One region of the Rhodoferax ferrireducens T118 genome, then DNA from elsewhere that is predicted to be linked to it. Evidence: predicted binding sites of a transcription regulator. Region 1 holds the regulator's gene; the other holds the start of a gene.

Region 1 (8,618 bases):
CCATTCCACATCGGCACGCGGCGCGATTCTTTCAGGCGCATTTTGCCCGGCAGTTTCAGGTCGGGCGTGAGTATCCAGGCGCTCCAGCCGGGGTAGTTCTTCTTCCAGTGGCTGGCCAGCTGGCTGAAGAATTCGCCACCTTCCTGCGTCTGCGGCAGCTCGCGGGCACCAAAACGACCCACTTCGGCCTCTTCGTCCTCAAACTGGCTGGCCGCGTGGCGCGCCCCTTTGGCCACACCGGCGACCTCGATGCGCTCGCCATACGGTGGGTTGAGCAGCATCACACCAGGAATATCAATCGGCGGCAGGCGCTGCAAGGCGTCGCCACCGCGAAACTCGATCACGTCGGCAACGCCGGCGCGCTGCGCGTTGCGCTGGGCAAAGTCGACCATGCGGTGCGCCACGTCACTGCCGAAAATAATAGGTTTTTGGCCTGGAGCCCTCGTCACTTCTGACTCTTTAGCTTCTTTTTTTATAGCATCCCAGACGGGGCGCTGGAACGGCAAATACTTCTCGAAGGCAAAACGGCGCAGCGAGCCGGCGGCAATATTGCAGGCGATCTGGGCCGCTTCAATCACAATCGTGCCGCTGCCGCAGCAGGGGTCGTACAGCGGCAGCAAATCCTCGTCGCCATCGGCCCAGCCACTGGCGGCCAGCATGGCGGCGGCCAGGGTTTCTTTCAAGGGCGCGTCGCCCTTGTCTTCGCGCCAGCCGCGCTTGAACAGGGGCTCGCCCGAGGTGTCGATGTAGAGCGAGCAGCTGTCGGTGGTCAGGTGCGTGTAGATGCGCACATCGGGCCACTGGGTGTTGACGTCCGGGCGCACGCCGCCCGCCGTGACGCGGAAACGGTCACACACCGCGTCCTTGATCTTGAGCGCGGCAAAGTTGAGGCTGGTCAGCGGGCTGTGCTGCGCCGTCACTTCCACCTTGATGCTTTCGCGCGGCGTGAACCAGCGCTCCCAGGCCACCTCACTGGCGGCGCGGTACAAATCCTGTTCGTTGCGGTACTCGGTGAACGACAGCAGCACCAGCACACGCTGCGCCAGCCGGCTGTAGAGGTTGAGCAGCATCGCGTGCGCGAAGGACGTGCGCACGGCCACGCCGCCGCGCTGCTTGGTCACGCAGCCCGGCGGCAAGCCGGTGATGCGCAGCACCTCGGGGGCCAGGTAGTCTTCCACGCCAGCGGCGCAGGGCAAGAAGAGTTGCAGTTGGTTCACAAGGCTTTCCTTAAGCTCGCGGGAGCGATGCGCAGCCCCTCGCGGTATTTGGCCACGGTGCGGCGGGCGCATTCGATGCCCTGCTCTTTGAGCATCTCGGACAACTGGTGGTCACTGAGCGGCTTGGCCGGGCTCTCGGCGCTGATAAATTGTTTGATCAAGGCCCGCACCGCCGTGCTCGACGCATTGCCACCCGACTCGGTGCCCAGGCCGGAGCCAAAGAAATACTTGAGCTCGAAGGTGCCAAACGGGGTCGCCATGTATTTGGCGGTGGTCACGCGGCTGATGGTGGACTCGTGCAGACCGAGCTCTTCGGCAATCTCACGCAGCACCAGCGGGCGCATGGCGAGTTCGCCATGCATGAAAAAACTCTTTTGCCGCTCGACGATGGCCGAGCTGACGCGCAGGATGGTGTCAAAGCGCTGCTGGATGTTCTTGATGAACCAGCGTGCCTCCTGCAGGCGCTGCTGCAGGGCGGCGTAGCTGGACGCATCGTTGCCGCCGCCCTTGTGCTGTTTGATGGCATTGGCGTAGATGTCGTGCACGCGCAGGCGCGGCATCACATCGGTGTTCAGGCGCACCTGAAATTTGGCCTGCGTACCCTGGCCCACTTGAATCACCAGGACATCGGGCACCACGATGTTGCGCTCCACATTCACGAAGCGCCGCCCCGGCTTGGGCTCCAGACGGGCGATCAGCGCAATGGCTTCGCGCACGGCAGCATCCGTCGCGTCGCACAGCAGCATCAGGCGCTTGACGTCACGCCGGGCCAGCAACTCCATGGGTTGGGCACAAATACGCAGCGCCACCTGCACGGTGGCGGCGCGGGCCGGCTCTAGCCGCTCCAGCTGCTGCAAGGCGCGCAGTTGCAGACTCAGGCATTCCGCCAGATCTCGCGCACCCACACCCGCCGGCTCCAGGCTCTGCAGCAGCCCCAAGGCGACCGTGAAATGGTGGACCAGCTGCTCCACCTGGGCCTCATCGCCGCCGGCGAGCCCCTCGGCGAGCGAGGTCAGCGTGTCTTCCAGATAACCATCGTCATTAAGCGACTCGATCAAGAACTGCAAGGCGGCGCGATCCTCGGCACTCAGGCGCAAGGCCAGCGCCTGCGCGTGCAGGTGGCTTTGCAGCGACACCTGGGTGCGCGCCAGCTCGGTCACATCGGCGTCGTCATCGCCGTTGAGGTTGTTGCTGCGGGCTTTGGCGTCACCGCCCCACTCGCTGTCATCGGGCGCCAAGGAGGCGCTGCCGTCGCCCTCCCAACTCTGCGCATCGTCCGCCGAGAGCGGCGAATCATTTGAATCATTCTCGGCTGTAGCCCTCGTCTCTGTTGGATAGTCAGCTACCGAACTTGTAGCACGTTCAGCGTCGAGGTCATCACCCCGGACCGGTGTGTCAGCCTGCGCCAGACCAAATTCCTCACGCGGCGACTCGTCTGCCGTCATCTCCAGAAACGGGTTGTCATCGAGCATCTGGTCCACCTCCGCGCTGAGCTCCAGCGTGGAGAGTTGCAGCAAGCGGATCGACTGCTGCAACTGTGGCGTCAGCGCCAGATGCTGCGAAACCCGAAGGGAAAGGCCTTGTTTCATGGGGTCAACATGTTTACATCTTGAAGTGCTCGCCGAGATAGACCCGGCGCACTTCAGCATCGTTGACGATCTCGGCCGGGGTGCCCTGGGCCAGCACGCTGCCATCGCTGATGATGTAGGCGTGGTCGCAAATACCCAGCGTTTCGCGCACGTTGTGGTCGGTGATCAGCACCCCGATGCCGCGGTTCTTCAGGAAGCTGATGATGCGCTGGATCTCGATCACGGCAATCGGGTCGATCCCGGCAAACGGCTCGTCGAGCAGAATGAAACGCGGCTGCGTGGCCAGTGCGCGCGCAATCTCGACCCGGCGGCGTTCACCACCGGACAGAGCCAGCGCCGGGGTTTCCCGCAGGTGCTCCACGCGCAGGTCCTGCAGCAAGGCGGTCAGTCGTTTTTCAATTTCGTCCTTGCTCAGCGGCTGGCCGGATTCGTCATGCTGCAGCTCCAAAACCGCCCGCACATTGTCTTCTGCGTTGAGCTTGCGAAAAATGGACGCCTCTTGCGGCAGGTAGCTCAAGCCCAGCCGGGCACGCTTGTGAATCGGCATGCGCTCAACCGACTGACCATCGATCTTGATGTCACCCGCGCTGGCATGCACCAGGCCGACAATCATGTAGAAGGATGTCGTTTTGCCGGCGCCGTTGGGCCCCAGCAAACCGACCACCTCGCCCTTGCAGACCACCAGCGACACGTCTTTGACCACCTGGCGACTGCCGTAGAACTTCTGCAGGTGGCTGACTTCGAGTCGACTCTCGCACTGGGCGCCATCGCTGCGCAACTGGGCTGGGCGGACAAGATTGTCTGGCATCACTTCTTATCCCCGCCCAGCGTCGTGGTGGCGCGCAGCGCATCGGCTGGCGCTGAAGCTGCATTGGCGGGCGCCGTTGCCGCCGCTGCCGCTGCGGCGGCATTGGGTTTCGGCGTCAGCATGGCACGCACGCGGCCGCCTGTCGCGCTCGGCGCTCCTTGGGCCACACCGCCATCAACGGTGAACACGTCGGTGCTGTTGTTGTAAACAATCACGCCGCCGCTCATCTCGTCGTTCAGCGTCGCGCCCAGGTAACGGCGCAATTGCGCCTGCTTGTTGAATTTCACGGTGTCGGCACGGCTGTCGTATTCGATGCTTTCGCCCTGGCCCTCAATAAACTCATCCAGCCCTTCCCGCTTTTGACGGAAAGACGCGAGTTTGCCGGGCTCGGCCGTGACCAGGCCATACTGGTTGCCTTCGGGGTCCTGGCGCACTTCAATGCGGGCGCCCCGGATCAGAATCGAGCCTTTGGTCAACACGACACGGCCGGTAAACACGCTGGTTTTCTTGGCGTCGTCATAACGCAAGGCATCGGCTTCCACATTCATGGGCTTGTTGCGGTCGGCTTGTTCAGCTCGAACCAGGCTTGCACCCGGCGCCAGGGCCGCCAGCAAAAGCACAGTGGAAAGTGATAGTTTCATAAAGGCATGAATCTTGCATTAAATTCTCGTCTTTTCATTGTAACGATCAGAAGCCGTTCTTGCCCCACGCCGCACACTGAGAGAGGGAAAACAAAGCACGCAGGATCACACATGCCTCGTGCACAGGCACCGGGCACCCTGATCGCCTGGATCAGGGCGCCAGCCCTTTGGGTCAAAACGATTGATTTATCGGCCGCTGCGAACTTGCGCGATCAGGAACTCAACCACCTGCAGCGAACGCTCCATGCTCTTGGCCAGCGAACCATCGGTGTAGAAACGCCCGCCCACACCCAGCGCAGGCACACCCTCGACCTTGTAGGCGTTTTGCAGCTGGGTGGCTCGGCTGGTCTTGGTCGAGACTGAAAACGAGTTGAAACTCTCCAGGAACTTGGCTTTATCCACACCCTGTTTGGCGACCCAATCGACAATCGCCTCGCCCGTGGCCAGGCTTTGCTTTTCACTGTGGATGGCGGCAAACACTTTGCGGTGCAGCTGATCGAGCAAGCCCATCGCCTCCAACGCATAGAACAGGCGCTGCTGCGGTGCAAAGTCAGGCCGGAAAGCGATCGGCACCCGGCGCACCACCACATCCTTGGGCACACGCTTGCTCCAGGCATCAAAGGTTGGCTCAAAAGCGTTGCAGTGCGGGCAGCTGTACCAGAAAAATTCGACGACTTCAATTTTCCCCGCCGGGGCTTCGACCGCCGCGCGTTTGTCCAACTGCAGATAGTCTGTGCCCAATTCAGGCTTCTTGCCCTGAACCTGGGCCGGGGCGGTGGTCTGAGCCCGTGCTGTTGGCAGCACCAAGGCACTGGCAGCCAGCGCTGCGCCACAGGTAAAGGAAAAATCACGACGCTTCATCTTTAATCACTCCAAAAAAAGTAGTGGGACCGGGCAGATCGGCAATAGTTCAACGCCTCGACCGCACAGTGCGCTAGCGCGCTACCCGCACCAGCGCGGTGTCATAACCGGCAGCATCGAGTTTTTCCTTGGCCTGATCGGCCTCTTCCTTTTTACCGAACGGTCCAACGCGGACCCGAAACACCGTCCGACCCGACTGCTCACGCTCGCTCACTTTGGCTTGTACACCACCAAGAGACAACCTGGCGCGCTGGCTTTCAGCGTCTTCAGCGGTACGGAAAGCCCCAATTTGAACAAAGTAGGAGAACGGTTCGGCCACCGCGGCGCCGGCGCGCGCCTGGGCCAGATCACCCAGGGGATCGGCAGACACGGCTGGTTTGATCTCCTTGCCTTTGGCAGTTGGCGCTGGCGCTGGCGCTGGCACTTGCACTGGCGCGGCACCGGCACCGGTGTCGGCGCCCGTCTGTGTTTCTGCCTTGGCGGGCTCTACCGGTTTGGCCGGGTTCTTGCCATACAAGGGTGCGTTGGGGTCCCAGTTCTTGTTTCTTTGGGACTCGGCCACATCCTGATCCGCCGAACGACTTTGGCCCTTGTTGATGAACGGAATGGGAACCTTGGTGACGTAAACCGCAACGGCCAGCGCTGCCCCGAGACCCACCACGACTCCAATGATGAACCCCAAAATGGTTCCACCGCGTTGTTGTTTCATGCGTTGCACTTTCTGCTTTCTAATCAGTTGGGGACAGAGCTGAAGGTCTGTCCCCAAGGCTATTGAATTACATTTTCTGCGGGGCACTCACGCCCAGCACAGCCAGTCCATTGTGCAACACCTGTGCGGTGGCCGCGACCAGCGCCAACCGGGCGCGCTTGATCAGATCGTCATCCACCAGAATACGTTCCGCATCGTAATAACTGTGGTAGCAGGCGGCGAGCTCGCGCAGATAGAACGTGACGTCATGCGGTGCAAAACCGGCCGCCGCCGCCGTCAGCATCTCGGGGTATTTGGCCAGCAACAGCAGCAGCGCCAGTGCTTGCGGGCTTTGCAGCGGCGAGAGATCGGCCTGGCCCAGACTCGCCACATCGCCACCCTCCTTCTCGCGCCAGGCGGCCAGCACCGAGCAAATCCGGGCGTGCGCGTACTGCACGTAGTACACCGGGTTGTCATTGTTTTTGGCCACCGCCAGATCGACATCAAAGGTGTATTCGGTGTCGGGCTTGCGGCTGAGCAGGAAGAAGCGCACCGCATCCTTGCTGGTCCACTCGATCAGGTCGCGTAGCGTCACGTAGCTGCCGGCGCGCTTGGAGATTTTGACCTCCTCGCCCCCGCGCACCACGCGCACCATGGTGTGCAACACGTAGTCGGGGTAGCCTTTGGGGATGCCCACGTTGGCGGCTTGCAGGCCGGCGCGCACGCGGGCAATGGTGCCGTGGTGGTCGGTGCCCTGAATGTTGACCACTTTCTCGAAGCCGCGCTCCCACTTGCTGATGTGATAGGCCACATCCGGCACAAAGTAGGTGTAGCTGCCATCACCCTTGCGCATGACGCGGTCCTTGTCGTCGCCATACTCGGTGGACTTGAGCCAGAGGGCGCCGTCATGCTCGTAGGTCTTGCCGGCGTCATGCAATCTTTTCACCACGTCATCGACCTTGCCGCTCAGGTACAGGCTCGACTCCAGGTAGTAGTTGTCAAAATGGACGGCGAACGCTTTCAGGTCCAGATCCTGCTCATGGCGCAGATAGGCCACCGCGAACAGCCGGATGTCGTCCAGCGCCTCCACGTCGCCGGAGGCGGTGAACGCACGGTCGTCAGAATGAACCGTCTTTTTGGCCAGATAGTCAGCGGCAATGTCGGCGATGTAATCGCCGTTGTAGGCAGCGGCGTTCTCGCCACTGGGCCACTCGGGGTCGCCCGGCTTGAAGCCGCGGGCGCGCAACTGGGTGCTGCTGGCCAAGGTGCCAATCTGCACCCCGGCGTCGTTGTAATAAAACTCACGGTACACCGCCCAGCCCTGGGTCTGGTACAGGTTGCAAATGGCATCGCCCAGGGCGGCCTGGCGGCCGTGGCCGACATGCAGGGGGCCGGTCGGATTGGCCGAGACAAACTCCACCAGCATGCGTTTACCCGTGCCGGGCTGGCTGCCAAACTGCTGGCCCTGCGACAACACCTCGCGCACGGTTTGCTGTTTCGCCTCGGGCTTGAGTTTGATGTTGATGAAACCGGGGCCGGCGATATCAATCGCCTCGACCCAGCGCTCAAACGGTGCGCGCACCAGCAATTCAGCGCGCAGGTTTTCCGCCAACTGGCGCGGGTTGAGCTTGAGCGGCTTGGCCAGCTGCATGGCAGCCGTCGTGGCCAAGTCGCCATGGGCGGCGACTTTGGGCGACTCAAAAACGGCTTTGGACCCCGCGCCGGGGGACAATTTTTCAAGCGCTTGGTGCAGCGCTTCGAGCAATTCAATTTTTACAGACAACATGCTTTCATTTTACGGGGACGGCGTTGGCGCTTGCGTCAACCGGACTGCAGTTCTGGTGACAACACGTCAGCGGGTTTGCCAATTCGCGCGTTGTGTGCTGGAATCCAGTCTGGATTCCCTTCCAAACCTATCCTTCAAGGAATGACAATGAACAAACTACTCAGCCTTCTCGCGATCAGCCTGTCACTGTCGGTGGGCGCCGCTTACGCCGCAGACGCACCTGCAGCTCCCGCCGCCAAGTCGGCCCAGCAAAGCAAAATGGCCACCTGCAACCAGGACGCCGGCGACAAAAAGGGCGATGAGCGCAAAGCCTTCATGAAAGAGTGCCTGAGTGCCAAGCCGGTTGCCGCCGGCAAGACCGCTTCACCCAAGCAACTGGCGCAACAGGAAAAAATGAAAGCCTGCAACAAGGATGCGGGCGACAAGGCGCTCAAAGGTGCCGAACGCAAGAAATTCATGAGCGCGTGCCTGAAAGGCTGATTTACTTCGGCTTTAAACGGTGTAATCCGCCGTAAATTGCACAAAAACCCCGCCAGTTTTGCTGAAGCGGGGTTTTCTTTTGGCATGATGCGGTCATGATGCCCCGCTCCCACCTGTCCCCCTCGATCTCCTGTGTCATTCCCGCCTTCAACGAGGCGAGCAACCTGGGCACGGTACTGCCCCAGATTCTGGCAACCCTCTCAATCCTGAGCCAGCGCGTTGAGCTGGTCGTGGTCGACGATGGCAGTCGGGACGACACCACGCAGGTCATGCAGGCCCTGTGCGCAGTCCACCCTGAAATTCTTTACATCAAATTGTCACGCAACTTTGGCAAGGAGCCCGCGCTGACTGCTGGCATTGATGCCGCGCGGGGCGAGGTGGTGGTTTTGATGGATGCCGATGGCCAACACCCGGTGTCGCTGCTGCCCGAGATGTTCAAGAAATGGCAGCAAGGCTCGGACGTGGTCTATGCGGTGCGAAAAACGCGTGACGACCAGTCCGGGCTGCAGTCGAGCCTGACCGGCCTGTTTTACAAAATGGTTAACTTT
Region 2 (8,618 bases), 550 kb from region 1:
ACACTGTCGTGCATCTCGCGGCAGAAACGGGTACGGGTCAATCGATGTATGAGATAGAGCGCTATTTCAGCGTCAACGCGCAGGGCACTGCCACTTTGCTGGATTTGCTGCAGAACGATGATTGCGGCAAGTCGCTTCGCTCTATTGTGGTGGCGTCGAGTCGCGCGGTCTATGGCGAGGGCGCTTGCCAGTGCGCGGCCCACGGCATGGTGTTCCCGGAGCAACGTACCCGCGAGCGCATGTCTGGCGGCGCGTTCGAGCCAGTGTGCCCCGTCTGCGGGTCGCCTGTAAGGCTATCGCCCACGCCAGAGTCAGCGCCCTTTATGCCCATGTCAATGTATGGGTTGACCAAGCAGGTGCAAGAGCAGGCCGTCTTGTTGTTTGCGCGCACGCGTGGCATCAATGGATTTGGTCTGCGCTATCAAAATGTGTATGGACCCGGTCAGTCGCTAAAGAACCCGTACACGGGAATTTTGGCGGTGTTTTCAAATTTGGCGCGTCAAAACCAGGGGATCGAGATTTACGAGGATGGGCTCGAATCAAGAGACTTTGTGTATATAGATGACGTGGTTGAGGCCACGATCCGCAGTATCAACTACTCGGATCAGTTTGTCGGGGCTTTGAACGTGGGGTCAGGTCAGGCCACCAGTGTGATGACTGTTGCGCAAGAAATCAAAGCTTACTTTGACAGTAGCAGCACCATCAAGGTCACTGGGGCGTTCCGCATGGGTGATATTCGTCACAACATTGCCGATGTGTCGAAACTTGAGCAAGTGTTGGGCTTTGTGCCTGGCGTGCCGTTCAAACAAGGTTTGGCTAACTTTTTGGGCTGGGCCGCCGAGCAAGCGCCGGAGGATAAGGCGGCCTATCTGCGCTCGGTCAGCGAGCTGACGGCGCGCGGGCTGATGGGTAAGACAACGGCGCAATGAACGACGCATTGAAGATGAACACGGCAGAGGACTTCAGGTTGCTGACCTATTTGGCAGCTGATCTGCGCAGAGCGCGGGTGCTGCTGAATGGGTCGGCAGACGGTGTGTCTGGTCTGCGATTGTGGCTGGGCGTGTTGTCACCAAGGTTTGTGCCTGTGCTGCTGTGTAGACTTGCGCATTCCTTCTATCGTTTGAAGTTGGGGCTTCTTGCAAAGGCAGTGTCTTTGTTGAATTTCTTCCTGTTTGGTATAGAGATTGCTGTGCGATGCCCCATTGGCAAGGGTTTGTTTTTGCCGCATACCCAGGGCACGGTGATAGGCGCATGGTCTATTGGGGAGAATGTCACCATTTTTCAGGGCGTGACGTTGGGGGCGAAGGAGCTTGATTTTTCCTACCAAGAGTCATCGCGCCCTACGGTGGGGGATGGCGTGACTATCGGCGCGGGTGCCAAAGTTATTGGGGGACTTGTTTTGGGTTCTGACTCGCGCGTTGGTGCCAATGCGGTCGTCTTAAACGATGTTGCGCCGGGTTCACTTGTTGTTGGAATTCCTGCCAAAGTTGTTGACAGGAGTGGCGCTTAACATGCACCTTGGTGAATCTGCGATAGCGGCGCAAAGCACGCCGCGCGGACACGTTTTACTGGTGTCGCCGCTCACTTTCTCTTACCACCTGTCCATATCCGAGACTCTGCGCTCAATGGGCTACGCTGTCACTTGGTGGGATGAGCGTGCCAGCAGCGCGACATGGTACAAGCTCGCACTGCGGCTGTTGCCCGCGATGACGGTCCACTGGTCCGAGCGCTCGTTCCTGAAGCGATTGCATCAACTTGATCCAGGCTCAATCACCCACGTTATGGTGATCAAAGGCGAGGGCCTGTCGCGGCGGGTCGCGCTCAAGATGCGTAAAACCTTGGCCGCGGCCAGTATGGGACTTTACCTTTGGGATGGTGTGGAGAATGTCAAAGGCGTGTCAAAGATATTGACAGCTTTCGACTCGGTGGCGACTTTCGATCCTGTGGATGCGAAGACCTTCGGTTGGACATACAGGCCCTTGTTTGGGCGCAACATTTCAGCAAACAAGGACATTGCTGCGCCGATGCAGTTTGACTGGTGCTTTATCGGCACCATCCATTCAGATCGCCATCACGTAATTCATCGGTTGCGGCAGCGTTCCGGACCGCTGTCTAAAAACTTTGTTTTTGGCTACTTTCAGAGTCCCTTGATGCTTTTCATACGTCGGCTGTTGGACTGGACTTTGTGGTTAGCTCCCAAACGTACGCTGTCGACCAAACCCATGTCTGCGGCTGACGTGGCACAGGTTGTCGAATGTTCTAGGGCTGTACTGGACGTGGAGCATCCACGCCAACGTGGGTTCACCATGCGCACGATCGAAACCCTGCTGGCGGGGAAAAAGCTCGTCACAACCAACGTACATATTTTGGACAGCGATCTTTACGACCCATCGCGGGTCTGCGTAATCAATAGAACCAATCCAGAAATTCCGGCCGAATTTCTGGATCAACCCTATCTACCAGTCCCTGACTCGCTCAGAAGCCACTATTCATGCCAAGGATGGGCGGCAGAACTCTTGTCGCTTCAAGATATCGCGAAACATGACCGACCAAGCTGTTAGCTGATGACTATTCTTGTCCTCGGCAGTAGTGGTGAACTATATGAAAAGACTATTTGATCTGATCGCGGGCGCTTGCGCTGGGCTGGTCTTGTTGCTGCCGATTGTGCTGGTCGCCTTGGCGGTGCGCCTGACTTCAAAAGGGCCAGCCCTGTATTGGTCTGACCGGGTGGGGCGCAACAACAAGATTTTCAAAATGCCCAAGTTCCGCAGCATGCAGATCGGCACCCCTGCGGTGGCGACTCATTTGCTGAGCAACCCGGATGCTTACCTGACACCCATCGGCAGCTTCTTGCGCAAAAGCAGCCTGGACGAACTGCCACAGTTGTGGAGCATTCTGGCAGGTGACATGAGTTTTGTCGGGCCACGCCCGGCCCTGTTTAATCAACACGACTTGATTGAATTGCGCACCCAGCAAGGTGTGCATCCGCTGGTGCCTGGCCTGACTGGCTGGGCGCAGGTGAATGGGCGCGATGAGTTGCCCATTCTGGACAAGGTGAAGCTCGATGTGGAATATTTGCACCACCGGTCGCTCTGGTTTGACATTCGCATTTTGTGGCTGACGCTGGTGAAGGTGTTGCGGCGGGATGGGGTGTCGCATTGATTCAGGGTCGACCAGTTAACTTCATATTTCGTAGCTGCTTGCCCAATAGGGACGGGGGCTAGAGGCTGATTTCTCTCAAGGCAATTTCAGCGTCTGCAGTTGCGGGTATTTCTCATGGGCCAGCACGGTCCAGCCCGCTTTGACCTGCGCATAGGCTGCTTCGCCATGCAGTGCCCGCATGACGAGCAACTGGCGGATGGCTTCGTCGGGCTTGCCATTCAGGGCCAGCGACTGGGCGTAACGATTTTGCGTGGCGGGCCAGGGGAAGCGCAAGGCGACTTTTCTGGCCAGCTCCACTTCATCCGCCTTCATGCCCGGCTTGGGCACGATGCGTCCGCCGTGCAGCAGCGCGTCTAGTTGCGTTAACAAGACCACATGGGGCCGCTGGTAGCTGGCAGGTGTTGTTCCAATGCGCAGCGCCTCGAAGCGAACAATTCGAAAATCTTCTTCGATCGCGACGTATTCGACCACCGACCACGCCATCAGCCCGGTCGTTACGAACAACGAGGCCAGCGCCGGTTTCACACCCAGGCGAAAGGCGGGTTTGGCTCCCACCGCGCTTTCCAGCGCGCCAACGGCGAACATGACGGGCACTAGAAAGTAGGCGTAGGCAAACGGAAACTCCAGCATCGAATGCACCGCTACGGGCAATATCAGCGCCAGACAGTACCAGGGGGCCAACTGGCCGGCCGAGCGCAAACGACGCCAGAGCCAAACGCTGGTCACCAGCACCAGCAGCGCGGCCAACGGCAGGCCGAGCCCCAAGGCCAGGTCCAGCACAATGTTGTGCGCATAGGTAAACGGCTCACTCACCGCATAAGAGCTAACCACTGCGTTCTGCGCGGTCGAAACCTGGCCCATGCCCCAGCCCCACCATGGCCGTTGCAGCACGGCCTCTATCAATTGCGGCCAGACCAACCAGCGAGTACCGACACTGACATTGACCTGCGCACCGAACCCGCCGGTTTGCTGGACGGCATCCATCAGACTGGGCCAGTACCAAAACAGACCCAGAAAAGCCACGCCGCCGCACACCACCACCCAAGGCGAAAGCCTGAAGTCAAGTGACCTGCGCTTGGCAAACCACCAAAGCATCAACAGGCCCAGATTCAGCACGCCGGTGCGGGATTCGGTGGCGGCCACGCCCGTCAGCAAGGTGAGCGCGAGTAACGCTGATGCCAGCGCGCCGAGCTTTTTCGACTCGTACAAGAACAGCAGGCTGGCCAGACCCATCAGGAGCAAGGTCGCCAACTGATTGGGCTGCCCCAGATTGCCACCAGGACGGCGCAGTTCCGGCATGCGGCTGATCCAAGCGGCGTCTTCCCACAACTCGAACACTTGGGCAAATGCGATGACGGCTGATAAAAATGCGCCCAGCAGCAGGGTGCGAGCAAAGATGGGGTAGGTTTTTTGCTCGTTGCCGCCTGCATACCCCAGTGCCATGCAGGCAATGCAGATGATCACGTACACCGTGAGGACGAAGGTATCACCGAAAAAGGTGAGCAGGCCGGTGGTGGTCTGCAGCCAAATCAGCAGGCCCAACGCGACCAACGGTAGCGCGGTGACAGGAATAGCAACGGTGGTTGCAAGATTTTTTTTCGCCGCGGCGAACGCACCGTGCCAGGCGAGTAGCAACACCGCCAAAAAAGCCAGCACTTCGTTGTGCCAGCTGACCCAAGGCGGAAAATGCAAAGGCATTAACCAACTGAAGAACAAAAGGGAAAAGCCAAGTAGATAGTGCATGAGCTAAAAAAATACGCCCCGATGGGGCGTATTTTCAATTGCAGGATAACTGCGGCTGTCAAAGGTCCCCGCTAAGCAAACTCTAGGATCAATTGGCTGCCCAACTACCAACGACGGTATAACCTGTTGCTATAGTACTACGGCATGAACCAGGAAGATATTTTGCAATACCAGAGGTGCTTGGACCGCATTCCCAACCAGTAATTGCGCCACTAACCACAGTCGGAACCAAGAACACGGAGCCAGTAACCTGCGAGAGGTTGGCTGTCTCGACTTCAACTGCAATCGCGCCAAAGTCGTCAGTCTTGATCGATTTAACATATTTAGTAGTTGGGTTCGATGCTTCGCAACCCCATTTACCAGCAGTCGGCAACGATGCTGAATTAATCGTCTGGCGCGTCTCAGTCACACTGGTGCGGCAAGCTGAAGCTGCCAGAATAACTTCTGACATCTTGGCGCGGATCGTGTAATCCTGATAAGCCGGCAAGGCCACCGCAGCCAAAATACCAATAATCGCCACGACGATCATTAATTCGATCAGGGTAAAACCCCTTTGCATAGAACGCTTCATGTAAAGCTCCAAAAGTTAAGAAAAGAAAACGAGACAGACTCTCACAGCAGATTCCGTGCCATTCCCAAAAAAAGTTCCAAAACGAGTTAATCATCGTTTTTTGTTTCAATCCGGCTCTGATCGTTGTTCAAACGCATTTTTTTAACTTCAATGACCCGTTTTTTTGTGTGTCACGAACTTGAATGACACGGTTTTTTGCGTGTCACGAGCTTGAATGACCCGGATTGTTGTGTGTCACGGACCCTGTGATGGGGACACGAATGATTGTTAACATGACGCCATGAGTTTGAATGTCATCAGTGTCGAGGCGGCTATCGCCATTACCGAACGAAGTCGCAGTACATGGTGGCGGCGCATAGCCAAAGGCGAAATCACGCGCGTCGCCGATGACGCGCGCGGGCGCGCCATGCTACTGTGGAGCGAGGTGGTTCCGCAAATCTGTGTGCCCATGGAACCTGATGACCTGACCTTTGTCTTGCGTGCGGATGCGGGTGACGCGGCTGCACAAAACGACATCGGCCAGTTTTTCTCTATCGCTGGCAAACACAAGATCGCACTCTATTGGCTCCAGCAGGCCGCCCAGCAAGACTACCCCGACGCCATGCAATGGCTGGGTCGCTGCTATATCAGCGGTGACGGTGTGCCAAAGAACGACAACTTGGGCATCATGTGGATTGCCAAGGCAGCCGCCCATGATCACGTCATCGCTCAAACCCAGATAAAGGGCTTGCGGGGCGGAAAATTTGTGGCACAAACAAATAACGTTTAGCTGCCGCGCTGCAATGCTGATGAATTCATTGGGGTCAAATCCCTCTCAATGAAAAAAGCCGCTAACTGTATGTCGTTAGCGGCTTTTGTCAGACCTAATGGTCGGAATGAGAGGATTCGAACCTCCGACCCCTTCGTCCCGAACGAAGTGCGCTACCAGGCTGCGCCACATTCCGAAATTCCTGTTGCTTTTTGTCCGCTGTTTTAAGACTGGCGTTCAAGCAACTGAGCCGCCAATTGTAGCAAACACTCAGTGTGCGGACCGGCCGGGAGTTGCCTGGCTGCGGCGATGGCGCGTTGCGCCTCCTGGGTCGCGGCCAAGTGGGCCACATCAAGCGCGCCGGTGGTTTTGACGATGTCGATGACTTGATCCAGCATGGCCACGCCGCCGGTCTCAATCGCCTCTTTGATGAGCGCGCTCTGGCTGGCAGTGCCGCGTTGCATGGCGGCAATCAGCGGCAACGTGGTCTTGCCCTCGCGCAGATCATCGCCCAGGTTCTTGCCCATGACCGCCGCCTCACCAGTGTAGTCAAGCACGTCGTCAATGACCTGGAAAGCGGTGCCCAGGGCCTGGCCGTACTCGGCGCAGATTTCTTCCAGTTCGGGGGAACTGCCGGCCAGGATGGCGCCTACTCGGGCGCTGGCCTCGAACAGTTTGGCGGTTTTGGAGCGGATTACTTGCAGGTAGCCGGCTTCATCGAGCTCGGCGTTGTGCATGTTCATCAACTGCTGCACTTCGCCCTCGGCGATGACGTTGGTGGCGTCGGCCAGGACTTGCATGATGCGCATGTTTTGCGCGTCTACCATCATCTGAAAGCAGCGTGAATACAAAAAGTCGCCCACCAGCACACTGGCCGGGTTGCCAAAGGTTTCGTTGGCCGTCGGGTTGCCGCGCCGCAGGGACGAATCGTCCACCACGTCGTCGTGCAGCAACGTGGACGTGTGGATGAACTCAACCACGGCAGCCAGGTTGAAGCGTTGAGCCCCTTTGAAGCCGAGCGCGCCGCAAATCAGCAGCAGCAGGGCGGGGCGCAGGCGCTTGCCGCCGGCTGCAATGATGTAGCGCGCGACTTGGCCCACCAGCGGCACCCCGGAGTCAAGTCGATGCGCAATGACTTGATCGACTTCACGCATGTCTTGCGCAATGACTGACAAGGAAGGCTTGGGGCTGGATGGATTAACTTGCAAGACAAATGACCCGTTGTGTGCGCGGATTATAGAAACGTGGCGCTGCTGAAAAGGGGGCTGAATAGTGTGGTTGTTGCTGACAAGGCCCTATGTTATAGTAACGGGCTCTGTGAAAATCCGTTTGCAGAGAAAAATTCAAGAGGTCAACATGTACGCGGTCATAAAAACCGGCGGCAAGCAATATCGGGTTGCAGCCGGCGAAAAAATTAAAGTAGAACAGATTGCTGCGGACGTAGGCCAAGAGATTGTGTTCAACGAGGTTCTGGCGGTCGGCAACGGCGCAGAACTGAAAGTTGGCACGCCCTTGGTGTCCGGCGCAACGGTCAGTGTCACGGTGCTGGCACACGGCAAGCACGACAAGGTCAGCATTTTCAAAATGCGCCGTCGCAAGCATTATCAGAAGCGCCAAGGGCATCGTCAGCAGTTCACTGAATTGTTGGTGAACACCATTGCTGGATAAGGAACAAGGTCATGGCACATAAAAAAGGCGGCGGCTCAACGCACAATGGGCGCGATTCCAAGCCCAAGATGCTCGGTGTGAAGAAGTTCGGTGGCGAATTGATCAGCGCAGGCGCGATCATCGTGCGCCAACGTGGCACCAAGTTCCACCCCGGCGTCAATGTCGGTATCGGCAAGGATCACACGCTGTTTGCGCTGGTAGACGGCCATGTGGCATTTACCACCAAAGGCGCCATGAACAAGCCGACGGTGAACGTTGCAACGGCTTAAGGCCTTGCCAACTCCCCTCTAAGACCCTGCGCACGGCGCGGGGTTTTTTATTTGTGAGACTTTGCGGGACAGACCAAGAGTTACACGAAGTGAACTTTGTTCTGTCCCCAACCGATTAAAGCCATGAAATTCGTTGACGAAGCCTATATTGACGTCTCTGCCGGAGACGGTGGCGCTGGCTGCGTGTCGTTCCGGCATGAGAAATACAAAGAATTCGGCGGCCCCAATGGCGGCGATGGCGGGCGTGGCGGCCATGTCTTTGCGGTGGCCGACCCGAACCTGAACACCCTGGTCGATTTTCGCTTTTCGCGGCGCCACGACGCCAAACGCGGCGAACACGGCATGGGCTCGGACATGTTTGGTGCCGCAGGCGATGACATCACGCTGAAAATGCCGGTCGGCACCATCATCTCGGATGCCGAGACCGGCGAAGTGTTGTTTGAATTGCTGACACCCG

The links. Region 1 encodes sigma-54, which starts transcription at its own class of promoters, with help from an activator protein. Its sites were predicted from a motif close to TGGCANGNAANCTGCTTT; they were not measured.
Region 2: RFER_RS23385 (pilin) is a predicted target of sigma-54. The motif match lies at 5,520-5,537, and genes of this name have one in related genera.

What each region holds. Positions count from the first base shown of each region.
Region 1 covers NC_007908.1:808,655-817,272, reverse strand. Annotated here, with positions in the region: gene RFER_RS03885 (THUMP domain-containing class I SAM-dependent RNA methyltransferase) at 1-1,217, opposite strand, end outside; gene RFER_RS03880 (RNA polymerase factor sigma-54) at 1,214-2,806, opposite strand; gene lptB (LPS export ABC transporter ATP-binding protein) at 2,820-3,614, opposite strand; gene lptA (lipopolysaccharide transport periplasmic protein LptA) at 3,614-4,255, opposite strand; gene RFER_RS03865 (thiol:disulfide interchange protein DsbA/DsbL) at 4,442-5,116, opposite strand; gene RFER_RS03860 (SPOR domain-containing protein) at 5,190-5,825, opposite strand; gene argS (arginine--tRNA ligase) at 5,893-7,590, opposite strand; gene RFER_RS03850 (PsiF family protein) at 7,738-8,070, shown strand; gene RFER_RS03845 (glycosyltransferase family 2 protein) at 8,166-8,618, shown strand, end outside.
Region 2 covers NC_007908.1:1,354,771-1,363,388, forward strand. Annotated here, with positions in the region: gene RFER_RS06320 (NAD-dependent epimerase/dehydratase family protein) at 1-929, shown strand, start outside; gene RFER_RS06325 (serine O-acetyltransferase) at 926-1,510, shown strand; gene RFER_RS06330 (hypothetical protein) at 1,512-2,561, shown strand; gene RFER_RS06335 (sugar transferase) at 2,602-3,162, shown strand; gene RFER_RS06340 (PglL family O-oligosaccharyltransferase) at 3,238-4,860, opposite strand; gene RFER_RS23385 (pilin) at 4,994-5,476, opposite strand; gene RFER_RS06350 (tetratricopeptide repeat protein) at 5,757-6,245, shown strand; tRNA gene RFER_RS06355 (tRNA-Pro) at 6,344-6,420, opposite strand; gene RFER_RS06360 (polyprenyl synthetase family protein) at 6,449-7,378, opposite strand; gene rplU (50S ribosomal protein L21) at 7,581-7,892, shown strand; gene rpmA (50S ribosomal protein L27) at 7,904-8,161, shown strand; gene cgtA (Obg family GTPase CgtA) at 8,285-8,618, shown strand, end outside.